DNA from 2 places in the Geodermatophilus sp. URMC 63 genome. Region 2 is predicted to be linked to the other one. Evidence: riboswitches for the same ligand, from Rfam matches in the RefSeq annotation. Region 2 holds a riboswitch; the other holds the start of a gene.
What was found. A riboswitch is a leader RNA that binds a small molecule or an ion and turns the genes downstream of it on or off. The one in region 2 is predicted to bind S-adenosylmethionine.
Positions count from the first base shown of each region.

Region 1: it holds a riboswitch for S-adenosylmethionine, as region 2 does, so the genes downstream of both, ACWIZO_RS05570 (bifunctional o-acetylhomoserine/o-acetylserine sulfhydrylase) here and thrC (threonine synthase) in region 2, are expected to answer to the same signal.

Region 1 is NZ_CP199956.1:1,132,020-1,139,555, reverse strand. It holds gene ACWIZO_RS05585 (gamma carbonic anhydrase family protein) at 1-481, shown strand, start outside; gene ACWIZO_RS05580 (threonine aldolase family protein) at 372-1,625, opposite strand; gene metX (homoserine O-acetyltransferase MetX) at 1,709-2,791, opposite strand; gene ACWIZO_RS05570 (bifunctional o-acetylhomoserine/o-acetylserine sulfhydrylase) at 2,791-4,083, opposite strand; SAM riboswitch class IV at 4,126-4,240, opposite strand; gene ACWIZO_RS05565 (acetyl/propionyl/methylcrotonyl-CoA carboxylase subunit alpha) at 4,272-6,260, opposite strand; gene ACWIZO_RS05560 (carboxyl transferase domain-containing protein) at 6,334-7,536, opposite strand, start outside.
Region 2 is NZ_CP199956.1:2,145,160-2,152,695, reverse strand. It holds gene groL (chaperonin GroEL) at 1-113, opposite strand, end outside; gene ACWIZO_RS10410 (SDR family NAD(P)-dependent oxidoreductase) at 341-1,225, opposite strand; gene ACWIZO_RS10405 (cold-shock protein) at 1,417-1,617, opposite strand; gene thrC (threonine synthase) at 1,825-3,126, opposite strand; SAM riboswitch class I at 3,139-3,261, opposite strand; gene ACWIZO_RS10395 (HAD family hydrolase) at 3,322-4,152, shown strand; gene ACWIZO_RS10390 (hypothetical protein) at 4,159-4,509, opposite strand; partial or broken gene ACWIZO_RS10385 (ATP-binding protein) at 4,794-5,294, opposite strand; gene ACWIZO_RS10380 (ABC transporter permease) at 5,437-6,303, opposite strand; gene ACWIZO_RS10375 (alpha/beta fold hydrolase) at 6,387-7,536, opposite strand, start outside.

The DNA of each region.
Region 1 (7,536 bases), 1.0 Mb from region 2:
CATGGGGCCGCGCTCGAGCATCTGGTACGGCGCGGTCGCCCGGGCCGACGCCGAGGTCATCGAGATCGGCGAGGGCTCGAACGTGCAGGACGGCAGCACCCTGCACGCCGACCCGGGGTTCCCGCTCGTCGTCGGCCGGGGGGTCACCGTCGGGCACCGGGTCGTGCTGCACGGCGCGCGGGTCGACGACGACGTGCTGGTCGGCATGGGGAGCGTGGTGATGAACGGCGCGCACATCGGCTCGGGCTCGATCGTGGCCGCCGGCGCCGTCGTCACGCAGGGCACGCAGGTGCCGCCGGGGTCGCTGGTGGCCGGGATCCCGGCGAAGGTGATCCGGCAGGCCACCGAGGACGACCTCACCCACATCCGGCTCAACGCGCAGAGCTACACCGAGCGGCTGCCCGCGGCGCGGAAGGTGCGGCCGGTGGTGCGGCGTCCGCTGCCCCCGGCCGGGTACATCCCGGGCGACGCGGCCGACTAGGCCCGTCCGCGAGATCTGCACACTCGCGGTCTCCCGGGCCGCGAAGGCCGCCAGTGTGCAGATCTCGCGGGTTCACACGCCGCCGGCCAGGCGGGCGACGGCGGCGCGGACCTCCTCCGGAGACAGGGCCAGGGTCGCGTCGCCCACGGACAGCTCCACGCGCACCACGGTGGGGTCGCTGGTGATCCCCGGCTCCGCCCAGGTCCACAGCCCCTCCTCGGCCAGCGCGCGGGCGGCGGCGCGGAAGGCGTCCGGCGTGGCCGACAGCAGCAGGTGGAGCATCGGCGTCTCCGGGGGGGTCGGGGACCACCCGCACGCCGGGCAGGCCGCGCACGGCGTCGGCCACCTCCCGCGCACGCTCGAGGTAGCCGGGGAACAGCGGCAGCCGGCGGCGCAGGCAGGTCAGCGCCGAGGCGGCGCCGGGCCACAGGCCGAACAGCGTGCCGCCCATCCGCCGGCGCCACTCCCGGACCTCGGCGACGACGTCGGCCGGCCCGGCCACCGCGCACCCGGCCAGCGCGCCGACGCCCTTGTAGAAGCTCACGTAGACGGTGTCGAAGGGCGCCGCGACGTCGGACGGCGGCAGGCCGTACCCGGTCGCGGCCTCCCACAGCCGCGCGCCGTCGAGGTGCGCGACCGTGCCCCGGTCGTGCGCCCACGCGGCCTGCGCGACCACGTCGTCCCAGGGCGGCAGCGGCCCGCCGAGGTCGCGCTGCGGCAGCTCCACCACCAGCGCGGCCGGCGGCTCGGCCACGTCGTCGAGCTCGGCGCGCAGCAGCACCCGGTGCCGGTCGCCGACCGGGCGCTCGACCAGGCCCTGCAGCCGCGCCAGCGCGCCTCCCTCGTGGCGGAACAGGTGGCACTCGGGGTGGCCCACCACCGTCTCCCGGCGGCTGCGCCCGGCGTGCACGCGCAGCACCGACTGCTGGGCCATGGTCCCGCTGGGCAGGTAGACCGCGGCCGGCTTGCCCAGCACCTGCGCGACCTCGGTCTCCAGCTCGGCGACCACCCCGCCCGTGCCGTACCGGTCGACCGCCGTGTCCGCGGGGATCGTGGCCAGCAGGTCCGCGGCGCGCACCGGTCCGTGGCCGCTCAGCGCGCGGTCGCAGGCCAGGCGCAGGGCGTCGAGGTCGTCGTCGCTCACCCCGCCAGTCTGTCGAGATCGCGCGATCTCGCACGCGCGGGGCCACCAGGACGTGCGGGATCGCGCGATCTCGGCGGGGAGGCTCAGGTGCCGAGCAGCTCGCGCACCAGCGCGCCGACGGCACCGGCCTCGACGAGGAAGCCGTCGTGCCCGTGCGGCGAGGACACCACCCGCAGCGGGACGCCGAGCGCGTCGGCCACCCGCTGCTGCAGCTCCAGCGGGTAGAGCCGGTCGCTGTCCACCCCGGCGACGACGGCCCGCGCGGTCACCCGCGACAGCGCGGCCTCGATCCCGCCCCGGCCGCGGCCGACGTCCCAGGTGTTCATCGCCTCGGTGAGCACCACGTAGCTGCCGGCGTCGAAGCGGCGGGCGAGCTTGTCGGCGTGGTGGTCGAGGTAGGAGGCGACGGCGAAGCGGCCGTCGTCCTGCACGGTCGTCCCGAACCGCTCCTCCAGCTCGACCGGGCTGCGGTAGGTGAGGTGCGCGATCCGCCGGGCGACGCCGAGCCCGGCGACGGGGTCGGCGCGGATCGCGGCCTGCTGGGTGGTCTGCGTGCCGATCTGGTCGGCGGTCGCGGCCGCGCCGGAGGCGAGGAAGAGCAGCCCGGCGACCCGCTCGGGCAGCGCCACCGCCCACTCCAGCGCGCGCATCCCGCCCATCGACCCGCCGACGACGGCCGCCCACCGGCGGACGCCGAGCGCGTCGGCGAGCGCGGCCTCCACGAGCACCTGGTCGCCGACGGTCACCTCGGGGAAGCGCGCGCCCCACGGGGCGCCGTCGGGCGCGGTCGAGGACGGCCCCGTCGTCCCCTGGCAGCCGCCCAGCACGTTGGCGCAGACGACGAAGAGCCGCCCGGTGTCCAACGGCGCCCCCGGCCCGACCAGCGGCGCCCACCAGCCCGGGGTCGGGTGCCCGGGCCCGGCCGGCCCGGTGACGTGGCTGTCGCCGGTCAGCGCGTGCTCGACGAGCACCGCGTTGCCGCCGTCGGGCGCGAGCGTCCCCCAGGTCTCGTAGGCGACCCGGACGCCGGGCAGCACCCCGCCGCGCTCGAGGCGGACCGGTCCGTCCAGGTCGAGGAACAGCCGGTCCCCGGCGGGGTCGCCGTCGCGCCACCCACCGGTGCGCGGCGGGGTGCGGGACGCCGGGACGTCCCGCACCCCCGTCATCACGCCCCCTTGGCGGCGCGGAACCCCGCCTCGAGGTCGGCGAGGATGTCGTCGATCCCCTCCAGCCCGGCGGCCAGGCGCACCAGCCCGGGCGTGACCCCGGTGGTCTGCTGCTCCTCGGGCGTGAGCTGCGAGTGCGTGGTCGAGGCCGGGTGGATGACCAGGCTGCGGACGTCGCCGATGTTGGCCACGTGGCTGTGCAGCTCCAGCGCCTCCACGAAGCGCCGGCCGGCCTCGACGCCGCCGCGGATCTCGAAGGCCAGCACCGCGCCGGCGCCGCGCGGGGCGTAGCGCTGCTGGGCGGCGTGCCACGGCGAGGACGGCAGGCCGGCGTAGTGCACCGACTCGACCTCGTCGTGCGCCTCGAGGAACTCCGCCACCCGCTGGGCGTTGGCCACGTGCCGCTCCATCCGCAGCGACAGCGTCTCGATCCCCTGCACGACCAGCCAGGCGTTGAACGGGCTGATCGCCGGGCCGAGGTCGCGCAGCAGCTGCACGCGGGCCTTGAGTGCGTAGGCCGGGGCGCCGAGGTCGGCGTAGACCACGCCGTGGTAGGTCGGGTCCGGCGTCGTGAACCCGGGGAACCTCCCCGACGTCCAGTCGAACGTGCCGCCGTCGACGATGACCCCGGCGATCGCGGTGCCGTGCCCGCCCAGGTACTTGGTGGCCGAGTGGACGACGACGTCGGCGCCGTGCTCCAGCGGGCGCACCAGGAACGGCGTGGCGATGGTGTTGTCCACGATCAGCGGGACGCCGTTGCGGTGGGCCACCTCGGCGACGGCGGCGATGTCGAGGACGTCGCCCTTCGGGTTGCCGATCGACTCCCCGTAGAGCGCCTTGGTGTTCTCGCGCACCAGCGACTGCCAGCTCTGCGGGTCGTCGGGGTCCTCGACGAAGGACACCTCGACGCCGAGCTTGGGCAGCGAGTGGTGCAGCAGGTTGTAGGTGCCGCCGTACAGCGAGGCCGAGGCGACGACGTGGCTGCCGGCCTCGGCGACGTTGAGCAGCGCCAGCGTCTCCGCCGCCATGCCGCTGGCCACCGCGAGCGCCGCGACGCCGCCCTCCAGCGAGGCCACGCGCTGCTCGAGCGCGTCCTGCGTCGGGTTCATGATCCGCGTGTAGATGTTGCCCATCTCGGCCAGCGCGAAGAGGTCCGCGGCGTGCTTGCTGTCGCGGAACTGGTAGGCGGTCGTGGCGTAGATCGGCAGGGCGCGGGCCCCGGTGGTGGGGTCGGGGCTGGTGCCGGCGTGGACCTGCCGGGTCTCGAAGCTCCAGCTCTGCGGGTCGGTCACGCGCCGTCTCCTCTCGTTCGGGAGACCCCGCGGCGCACGGAGGACTCCGTCCTGCCGGGCGGCGGGTGCCGCGCGGCCGGCTCTTCCCCTGGAGCACCTCGGACGGAGAGAGGTTGCCGGGCAGCCAGCCAGGTGCTTGACGCTGCCTCTCGTGAGCCTGCGCCGACCCTAGCGGAGCGGGCTCCGGCTCAGGCGGGGGTGAGCCGGGCGAGCACCTGGTCGAGCCGCACCTGGTCGCCGGCCGCGACGAGCAGCTCGACGACGCCGTCGGCCGGGGCGCGCAGCGTGTGCTCCATCTTCATCGCCTCGACGACGACCACCGGCTCCCCGGCGGCGACGGCCTGCCCGTCGGTCACCGGCACCGCGATCACCGAGCCGGGCATCGGGCTGGTCAGCTCCGGGGGGTGCGCCGCGGCGCTGTCGGGCCGCAGCACCACGCGGCGGGCCCGGCGCAGCGGCCAGTCCGCGCCATCGGCGTGCACGAACAGGCCGTGCCCGTCGCCGTGCCCGTCGCCGTCGGCGGCGACCAGGCAGCGGGACCGCACGCCGTCGCGGACCAGCGCCAGGCCGCCGTCCTCGGCCGCGCAGGACAGCGTCCCGGCGTCGGCGCCGTCGAGGGTGGCGCGGGCCGCGGCCGGCGTGCCGGTCAGCGCCACCGTGCGTGGCCGGCCGCCGGCCTCGAGCCGGACGGTGAACGGCGCGGCGTCCCCCAGCCGGAAGCCGGTCGGCGCGCTCCACGGGTCGGCCGGGTCGGCCGCGGCCCAGGCGGTGAGCCACAGGTGCGCGGCGGCGGCGAGGACGGCGAGGTCGGGCACCGGCGGGGCCGCGTAGGAGGCGGCCACCCGGTCGAGCAGCGCGGTGTCCAGGTGCCCGGCGCGCACGTCGGACTCGGCCAGCAGCGCGCGGACGAACCCGACGTTGGTGGTCACGCCGAGCACCGCGGTGTCGCCCAGCGCGCGGTCGAGCGCGGCGAGCGCGGTGGCCCGGTCCGGGCCGTGCGCGACCACCTTGGCCAGCATCGGGTCGTAGTCCGAGCCGACGACGGTGCCGGCCGCGACGCCGGAGTCGACGCGGGCGCCGGCGGGCTCGGCCAAGGCGAGCACCCGCCCGCCGGTGGGCAGGAAGCCGCGGCCGGGGTCCTCGGCGTAGACCCGCGCCTCGACCGCCCAGCCGGTCAGCGCGACGTCGTCCTGGCCGAACGCCAGGGGCTCGCCGGCGGCCACGCGCAGCTGCTGCTCGACCAGGTCCAGGCCGGTGACCAGCTCGGTGACCGGGTGCTCGACCTGCAGGCGGGTGTTCATCTCCATGAAGAAGAACTCCTCGGGCCGGTCGGCCGAGACGATGAACTCCACCGTGCCGGCGCCGGTGTAGCCGACGCTGCGGGCCGTGGCGCAGGCGGCGTCGCCGATGCGGGCGCGGGTGGCGGCGTCGAGCAGCGGCGAGGGCGCCTCCTCGACCACCTTTTGGTGGCGGCGCTGCAGGCTGCACTCGCGCTCGCCGAGGTGGACGACGGCGCCGTGGGCGTCGGCGAGCACCTGCACCTCGACGTGCCGCGGCCGCTGCACGAACCGCTCGAGGAACAGGGTGTCGTCGCCGAACGCGGCGGCGGCCTCCCGGCGGGCGCTGACCAGCGCGGCCGGCAGGTCCGCGGCGTCCTCGACCACCCGCATGCCCTTGCCGCCGCCGCCGGCCGAGGGCTTGACCAGCACGGGGAAGCCGATGCCGGGGGCCGCGGCCACGAGGTCGTCGTCGGTGAGGCCGGGCTCGGCGGTGCCGGGGACGACGGGCACACCGGAGGCGACGACGGTCCGCTTGGCGGTGATCTTGTCGCCCATCACCCGGATCGCCTCGGCCGGCGGGCCGACGAAGACCACGCCGGCGTCGGCGAGCGCGCCGGCGAGGGCCGGGTTCTCCGACAGGAAGCCGTAGCCGGGGTGCACGGCCTGCGCGCCGGTGGCCCGGCAGGCCTCGACCACCCGCGGCACCGACAGGTAGCTCTGCGCGGCCGGGGCGGGGCCCAGGCGGTAGGCGACGTCGGCGGCGCGGACGTGCGGCGCGTCGGCGTCGGCGTCGCTGTACACGGCGACCGAGCGGATGCCGAGCCGGCGCAGCGTGCGGATCACCCGGACGGCGATCTCGCCCCGGTTGGCGACGAGGACGGTGTCGAAGGTGCTCATCGCTCGACTCCGCACTCGTTCGGATCGTCGGTGGCCGGCGGTTCCGGCAGGTGCGTCGTCTTCGGCACGGCGCTCACATCCGGAAGACGCCGTAGGCGACGTCGTCGAGGGGGGCCTGGGCGCACGCGGACAGCGCCAGGCCGAGGACGGTGCGGGTGTCGGCGGGGTCGAGGACGCCGTCGTCCCAGAGCCGCGCCGTGGAGTAGTAGGGGTTGCCCTGGGCCTCGTACTGCGCGCGGACCGGCGCCTTGAACGCCTCCTCCTCGTCGGCGGGCCAGTCGGTGCCGCGGGCGGCCAGCCCGTCGCGGCGGACGGTGGCCAGCACCGAGGCGGCCTGCTCGCCGCCCATCACCGAGATGCGGGCGTTGGGCCACATCCACAGGAAGCGGGGGGAGTAGGCCCGGCCGCACATCGAGTAGTTGCCGGCGCCGTAGGACCCGCCGATGACGACGGTCAGCCTGGGCACCCGGGCGCAGGCGACGGCGGTGACCATCTTGGCGCCGTGCTTGGCGATGCCGCCGGCCTCGTAGTCGCGGCCGACCATGAACCCGGTGATGTTCTGCAGGAACAGCAGCGGGATGCGCCGCCGGTCGCAGAGCTGGACGAAGTGCGCGCCCTTCTGCGCCGACTCGCCGAACAGCACGCCGTTGTTGGCCACGATGCCCACGGGGTGCCCGTGCAGCCGGGCGAAGCTGGTCACCAGCGTCGGCCCGTAGAGCGCCTTGAACTCCTGGTGCTCGCCGCCGTCGACGAGCGTGGTGATCACGTCGCGGACGTCGTAGGGCGTGCGGGGGTCGACCGGCACGAGGTCGTAGAGGTCGGTCTGCGGACGGACGGCGTCGCGCGGCGGGGCGACCTCCCAGGCCGGCGCCGCGGGCGGGGCCAGCGTCGCGACGATGCGGCGGACGATCTCCAGGGCGTGCTCGTCGTCGTCGGCCAGGTGGTCGGTGACCCCGGAGACGCGGCTGTGCAGGTCGCCGCCGCCGAGGTCCTCGGCGCTGACCACCTCGCCGGTGGCGGCCTTCACCAGCGGCGGGCCGCCCAGGAAGATCGTGCCCTGCTCGCGGACGATCACCGACTCGTCGGCCATCGCGGGGACGTACGCCCCGCCGGCGGTGCACGAGCCCAGGACGGCGGCGACCTGCGGGATGCCCCGGGCGCTCATCGTGGCCTGGTTGTAGAAGATCCGGCCGAAGTGCTCGCGGTCGGGGAAGACCTCGTCCTGCATCGGCAGGAACGCCCCGCCGGAGTCGACCAGGTAGACGCACGGCAGCCG
Region 2 (7,536 bases):
ACGACGTTGCGGCCCTTGGGGCCGAGCGTCACCTTGACGGCGTCGGCGAGGGTGTTCATGCCCCGCTCGAGACCGCGGCGCGCCTCTTCCTCGAAGGCGATCATCTTGGCCATGTGGTGATGTCCTCCATGCATGGATCGCTGCACGGCCGGGACCGGCGCCCGCGACGGACGACACCGGCGCCGCGGGCGCTCACGTGGCCCGCGCTCCAGTGCCTCACCGTTCCGACCTGATTGGCACTCGGCACTGTCGAGTGCCAATCCGAAGTCTGGCACTCGCCCCTGCCGAGTGCAAGAACGGGGGGTGGCCGCGGGCGGTTCCCCACCTCCGCTGGGCTCCGTCAGCGCAGGGGGACCTCCGCCGAGGCCGGGGACGTCGCCCGGGCCCCGGCGCGGTCGCGTGTCTCCTGACGGGCCAGGGTCGCCGTCTCGAGCCACAGCAGGAGCGCCGGCGACAGGCGCATGAGCCGCCACAGCACCCGCGCCTGCCGCGGGGCCACGATCAGCGCCCGGTTGCGGTCGATCCCCCGCAGCACGTCGGTGGCCAGCGCGTCGGCGGGGTAGAGCCGCCCTCCGCTCATCCGGGTGATCGCGGCGCGGGTGTCGGTCGCCTCGGCGGTCGGCACGCGCGGCAGGTCCGCCGGCATCCCCTTGTCGAGGATCGGGGTGTCGATGCCCCCTGGGCAGACCACGCTCACCCGGACCCCCCGCCGCGCCGCCTCGCCGCGCAGGCTGAGGGACAGCCCGACCACCGCCCACTTCGTCGTCGCGTAGGGGGCCATGCCCGGTCCCGGCAGGAGACCGGCCAGCGACGCGGTGTTGACGATGTGGCCGTGTCCCTGCCGCAGCATCAGGGGGTAGGCGGCCTGCACCCCGTGCACCACCCCGCGCAGGTTGACGTCGACGGTCCGGTCCCAGTGGGCCGGGCTGAGTTCCTCCACCGGTCCGCCGATCCCGAGGCCGGCGTTGTTGACCAGCAGGTCCAGCCGGCCGTGCCGCTCCGCGGTCTCGTCGACCAGCGCGGCGACCGCGTCGGCGTCGCGCACGTCGACGGCAGCCGCCGTGGCCGTGCCGGGTCCGGTGGCGCGCAGCCCTTCCGCGGTCCCCTCGGCTGCCGCGCCGTCGACGTCGGCGAGGACCACCTGGTCCCCACGACGCACCAGCGCCGCGCCCAGGGCTCGTCCGATCCCGGATGCACCACCCGTGACGATCGCGATGCGCGACATGGCACCCCCTCGTCCCCCGGCGCCGGCCGCGCCTCCTGCGGCAGCCTCCCGCGGCGAGGAGCCCGGGGCCACACCCCGCCGCACGGCGGCCGGCCGCGGAGCACCGGGAGGAGGACACCGCGGGCACACGGCACCGAGGCCCGGCTCCCCTGTCGGGGACCCGGGCCTCGGTGGGCGTGCAGAGGTGGTTCTCAGGCGGTGCGGACCGCGTCGGCCTGCGGACCCTTCTCGCCCTGGACGACCTCGAAGGTGACCCGCTGGCCCTCGTCGAGGCTCTTGTACCCGTCCATCTGGATGGCCGAGTAGTGGACGAAGACGTCCTGGCCGCCGTCGACGGCGATGAAGCCGAAGCCCTTCTCGGCGTTGAACCACTTCACGGTGCCCTGTGCCACGTGTGCTCCCACGTTCGTGCGTGCGGACGGACCCCGGGTTCCGGGGGCCGGGTACAGCTCTTCCGCCCGTCGGACACGAACGTGGAACTGACAACCGCGCGAGAACGTACATCAGGGACAGCCAGGTGGGGAGTCACCCCACGCACGACTGCTGCCCGATCGGGGGAGCTGCTCACCCGGACCGGCGCCAGGGACGAGCGTACGCCCCTACCGGATGAGCCCGGCCGCCCGCACCGACCTCAGCGACGGCTCCACGCGGTGCGTGGGGCCGACCACCGGCTCCAGCGGGTCGAGGGTCTTGAGGCCCTCACCGGTGTTGAGGACGACGGTCTCCTTCGTGGGGTCCAGCCGCCCGTCCTCCACCAGTTGCCGCAGCACGGCCACGGTCACCCCGCCCGCGGTCTCGGCGAACACGCCGGTGGTGCGGGCCAGGTCACGGATGCCCTGCACGATCTGCTCGTCGCCGACCCGGCCGACGGCACCGCCGGTGCGCCGGATGGCGTCGAGCGCGTAGGGGCCGTCGGCGGGGTTGCCGATGTTGAGGGACTTGGCGATGCCGGTGGGCTTGACCGGCTTGACGACGTCCCAGCCGTTGTCGAACGCGGTGGCGATCGGGTCGCAGCCGGCCGACTGGGCGCCGAAGACCCGCCACTCGGTGGCCTCGACGATGCCGGCGGCGGCCAGCTCCCGCCAGGCCTTGTCGACCTTGGTCAGCAGCGAACCCGACGCCATCGGGATGACCACCTGGGCCGGGATCCGCCAGCCGAGCTGCTCGGCGATCTCGTAGCCCATCGTCTTGGAGCCCTCGGCGTAGTAGGGCCGCACGTTCTGGTTGACGAAGGCGGTGTCCTCGAACTCGTCGGTCTCGGCGAGCTCGCTGGTCAGCCGGTTGACGTCGTCGTAGGACCCGTCGACGGCGACCAGGGTCTGGCCGTAGACCGCCGACTGCACCACCTTGCCCGGCTCGAGGTCGGCCGGGATGAAGACGTAGGAGGGCAGCCCGACGCGGGCGGCGTGCGCGGCCACCGAGTTGGCCAGGTTGCCGGTGGAGGCGGCGGCGATCTTGGCGTAGCCCAGCCGCCTGGCGGCGGTGGCCGCGAGGCTGACCACGCGGTCCTTGAAGGAGTGGGTGGGGTTGGCCGAGTCGTCCTTGACCCACAGCCCGCCGGTGAGGCCGAGCTCGGCGGCGAGCCGGTCGGCGCGCACCAGCGGCGTCATGCCGGGGTCGAGGGAGACGCGGTCGGCCGGGTCCTGGCCCACGGGCAGCAGGGCGGCGTAGCGCCAGATGTTCTGCGGGCCGGCCTCGATCTGCTCCCGCGTCACCGCGCGCATGCGCTCGGGGTCGTAGTCGACCTCCAGCGGCCCGAAGCACTGGGCGCAGGCGTGCTCGGCGATGAGGCCGAAGGTGGCGCCGCAGTTGCGACAGACCAGGCCACGGGCGGGACTCGGGGCGACGGGGCCGCCGGCAGCGGAGTCGGCCTGGACGGAACCGGGAGCGGTCAGGGTCATGCGACGACTACCTCCTCATCTTCCCCGCGGCGGGCCGTCGAGCCGCGCGGGACGGAATTGGCACCTCTCGCCGCTCGCGCCGCGCGGTTGCCGGGGCTTCACCGGGCCGTGTCCCTCTGCCCCTCTGGATGAGTGGAACGCCCGAGACTCTACCCGGCCTCCGGCACCGCCCCGGCGCCCGGCCATGCTGGTCGGGTGGCTGCGCGCATCGTCTACACCGACCTCGACGGCACGATGGTCGGCCCGCGGGGGTCGTTCTGGCACACCGCCGACGGCGTCCCCACCGCCGAGCCCGCCGCCGCGCTGCTGGAGCTGCACACCGCCGGCGTCGCGCTGGTGATCGTCAGCGGGCGGACCGTCGACCAGGTGACCGAGGCCGGGCGGATCTTCGCCGCCGACGGCGCCATCGCCGAACTGGGCTCGCTGGTCACCTGGAAGGGCGGCCGGGCGCGCCACCAGCTCACCGGCGAGCTGCCCGCCGAGCACGCCGGTCGCACGCCGATGGACGTCATGGCCGGGCTCGGCGTCGTCGAGGCCCTCTGCGCCGCCCACCCCGGCCGGCTGGAGTGGCACGCGCCCTGGCACACCACCCACTCCGGCGACGCGCTGCTGCGCGGCTACGTCGACCCGCTCGCCGTCGACGCGTGGCTGGCCGAGCGGGGGCTGGGCTGGCTGACCCTGAAGGACAACGGCGCGATCCCCGCCTCGGCCCGGCTGCGCCTGGCGCCGGAGGGACAGCTGGCTCGGGTCTACCACCTCATGCCGCGCGGGATCACCAAGGGCGCGGCGATCGCCTGGGACCTCGAGCGCCGCGGGATCGACTCCGCCGACGCGGTCGCGGTCGGCGACAGCGCCAGCGACCTGGAGATGGCGCCCGTCGTCGGCCGGCTGTGGATCACGGCCAACGGCGCCGAGGTCGAGGGCATGGACGACCTGCTGGCCGCCGTCCCCAACGCGACCGTCACGCGCGGGGCGATGGGCGAGGGCTGGGCGCAGGCCATCAGGGCCAGTCTCGGCTCCTCATAGCGACGCTCAAGCTGGCGGCACCTTCTCGAGCGCCATGTAGCGGCGCATGAACCGGTCGAACTGAGGCACTGTGAACTTCGCGAAGCCATAGCGGGGAGTGAAGAGCAGGCCCTTGCTGATGAGGCGCGCACGCAGCGGAGCCACCTGCTCGGAGGTCCGGCCGAGGACGTCCGCGACCTCCGCGGCCTTCTGGGCCTCCGACCCCAACTCCGCCATGGCGCGCATGTACCGCAGCTCTTCCGGGGTCGAGCGCTGCACGCATGCTCGGAAGAAGCTCTCGTCGAGTTCTGCTTCGACGAGATCCTCCGCCGCCCGGGCATCAGCCGCGGTGATCTTCGGCCCCGGGCGAGGTTCCACACCGCACGACCGAACTCCTGGATGAAGTACGGATAGCCCTCCGTGTACGTGATGATGGCCGACACCGCGTCGAGCTCGTACTCGACGCCTTCCAGTCGAGCCGGTTCGGTCAGGGCCTCGGCGGCAGCGCCGATCGGCAGTTCTCCGATCATCGAAAACTTGAAGAGTCGCTCGGCGTACGACTTCGCGTCCCCAGCGAGCCCGGGCAGCTGGGGCAGGCCTGCCCCGGCGAAGGTCACGGGCAGTTGTCGCTGAACCGTCCGGTGCACCGCACCGATCAGAGCCTCCAGCTCGACCTTGCTCAAGAACTGGATCTCGTCGAACAGGAAGACGACGCCACGGCCTTGATCCACCGCCGCCTCACCAACGGCCTCGAAGAGGTCAGCCAAGTCGTCGTTCAAGTTCCCGGTGTCCGCTCGGCCGGCCTGAGCCTCGACATCCAGACCTGCTGTCAGCGTCCCGTCTGGCTGGACCGTCAGGGAGAAGGACTTGACGACAGCAGCAGCTCTACGCCCTCTCTCGGACCAACGAGCCTTGGGCGAGATGGACAGCAAGGCACGCCGCGCCAAGTTGGCGATCTGAGGTCCGAAGGACGCGTTCTTCGAGACCTCGGCGTCGACAGCGACCCAATCCTCTTCGGCCGCGATGCGTTGGTACTGACCGAGCAGCACCGTCTTCCCGACGCCGCGCAGACCGGTGATGACCAGCGACTGCTCCGTATAGCCGCGCCCGAGTCGCCGGAGGAGTGTCCTGAAGTCGTCAACTTCCGTACGGCGACCAGCCAAGTAGCGGGGCGGCGCCCCGGCGTTAAGGCGTGTAGGGGTTGTTGGCTCGATCCACCGACCCTCCAACTTTACAAGTTTAAGCTACTTTAACAGTGCAGCGTAAAATCCGCTAAAGCTGTCAAGAAGCGACGGTGCACAGTGGTCAGCTGGTGACGTCGCGCCGGGCGAAGTGGCGGAAGCCCAGGGCGGTGAACACCGCGGCGTAGACCAGCGACTGGACGACGCCGCGGAAGAGGTCGGAGGAGTCGACCGGCGTCTGCAGCAGGTCGGTCCAGGCGAACTCCTCCGCCGTCGGGAACCAGTCGCGCAGGGACCCGAGCTGCTCGACCTGGTCGAGGATCGCGAACACGAACATCGTGAACACCGCCCCGCCGACGGCGGCCAGCGGCGCGTCGGTGATCGTCGACAGCCAGAACGCCAGCGTGCCGACGACGAGCAGGTGGACGGCGAGGTAGCCGAGCATCCCGGCCAGCCGCAGCAGCCCCTCCCCCTGCGGCAGGGTCACCCCGATCGGCGTCTGGATCTCGGCGAACCCGAACGCGATGCCGCCGGCCACCACCGCGACGACCGCCAGGGTGAGCAGCGCGGCCACCGACAGCACCAGCGCGGCGGCGAACTTCTGCCGCAGCAGCCGGCTCCGCGGCACCGGGGTGGCCAGCGTGTAGCGCAGCGACCCCCACTGCGCCTCGCTGGCGACGGTGTCGCCGAAGAACAGCGCGTAGACCACGACGAGGAAGAAGCCCGTCGTCGCGAACAGCACGAACAGCGTGAAGTTCAGGCCGCTGGCGGTGGCGACGTCGACGAGGTTGATCCGGCTGTTGGTCTGCGCCTCCTCGCTGGCGCCCAGCTGCAGCGCGGCGATGAGCACCAGCGGCAGGGCGACCATCAGCGCGAACACGCCGATGGTGCGCCGCCGCTTGAACTGCCGGCGCAGCTCGACCGACAGCCGCAGCGTCCGCTCGGGCCGGTAGCCGGCGACCGCGCCGGTGGGCTGGACGTGCTGTGTCATGGCTCGACTCCGGCCTCGGTCCGCTCCTCGCTCGCTGGCGCTCGCTGCGATGCTCCCGCGGCCGTCGTTCTCGTGGTCGACGGTCACGACTCCCCCACGAGGGCCAGGAACGCGTCCTCCAGGCGGCGGCGCGGCGTGAACTGGTCGACGGCGACATCGGCGGCGACCAGCGCCTGCAGCGCCGCCGCGCGCGACATCCGGTCGCCGAGGTCGGCGACCAGGCCCTCGTCGGTGCGCTCGACGGACACGCCGGGCAGGCCGGAGAGGACGGCGGCCGCCCGGTCGGCGTCGTCGTCGGCGGCGAGGCCCACGAGCACCGACCCGCCGGTGCCGACGATCTCCTCGACCGTGCCCTGCGCGATCTTCTGCCCCTTGGCCATCACCACGACGTGCGTGCAGGTCTGCTCGATCTCGCTGAGCAGGTGGCTGGAGACGATGACCGTGCGGCCGGTGGCGGCGTAGGAGCGCAGCACCTCGCGCATCGCGTGGATCTGCGGCGGGTCCAGCCCGTTGGTCGGCTCGTCGAGCACCAGCAGGTCGGGCAGGCCCAGCATCGCCTGCGCGATCGCCACCCGCTGGCGCATGCCCTGGCTGTAGCGGCGCACCGGGCGGTCGATGGCCGCACCCAGGCCGGCGACCTCGATCGCCTCGTCCATGTGCGCGTCGGCGGCCGGGCGGCCGGTGGCGGCCCAGTACAGGGTGAGGTTGTCGCGGCCGGACAGGTGCGGCATCAGCCCGGTGCCCTCGACGAAGGAGCCCAGCCGCGAGAGCACCGGCGCGCCGGGCCCGGCGGCGTGGCCGAAGACGCTGATCCGCCCCTCGGTCGGGCGGATGAGGCCCATGAGCATGCGCAGCGAGGTCGTCTTGCCCGCGCCGTTGGGGCCGAGCAGGCCCAGCACCTGCCCGCGCCGCACCTCGAAGGACAGGTCGCGGACGGCGACGAAGCCGTCCTTGTAGGCCTTGGTCACGCCCTCGAAGCGCAGCGGCACGTCCTCGCCGTCGGGCTCGACCGCGCTGGTCACCCGGCGCCGCCGGCGGCCCCACAGCCACCCGGCCAGCACGCCGAGCAGGCCGAGCGCGACGACCGCGCCGAGCAGCCACCACCAGCGCGAGGTGCCGCCCTCGTCCCGGGCCTGGCCGGCCACGGTGGGGACGGCGAGCGTCGCGCCGCCGTCGCCCGCCCCGGCGAGGGCGACCGAGTAGACCGTCGCCTCGGCCGGCAGGGCGAAGGCC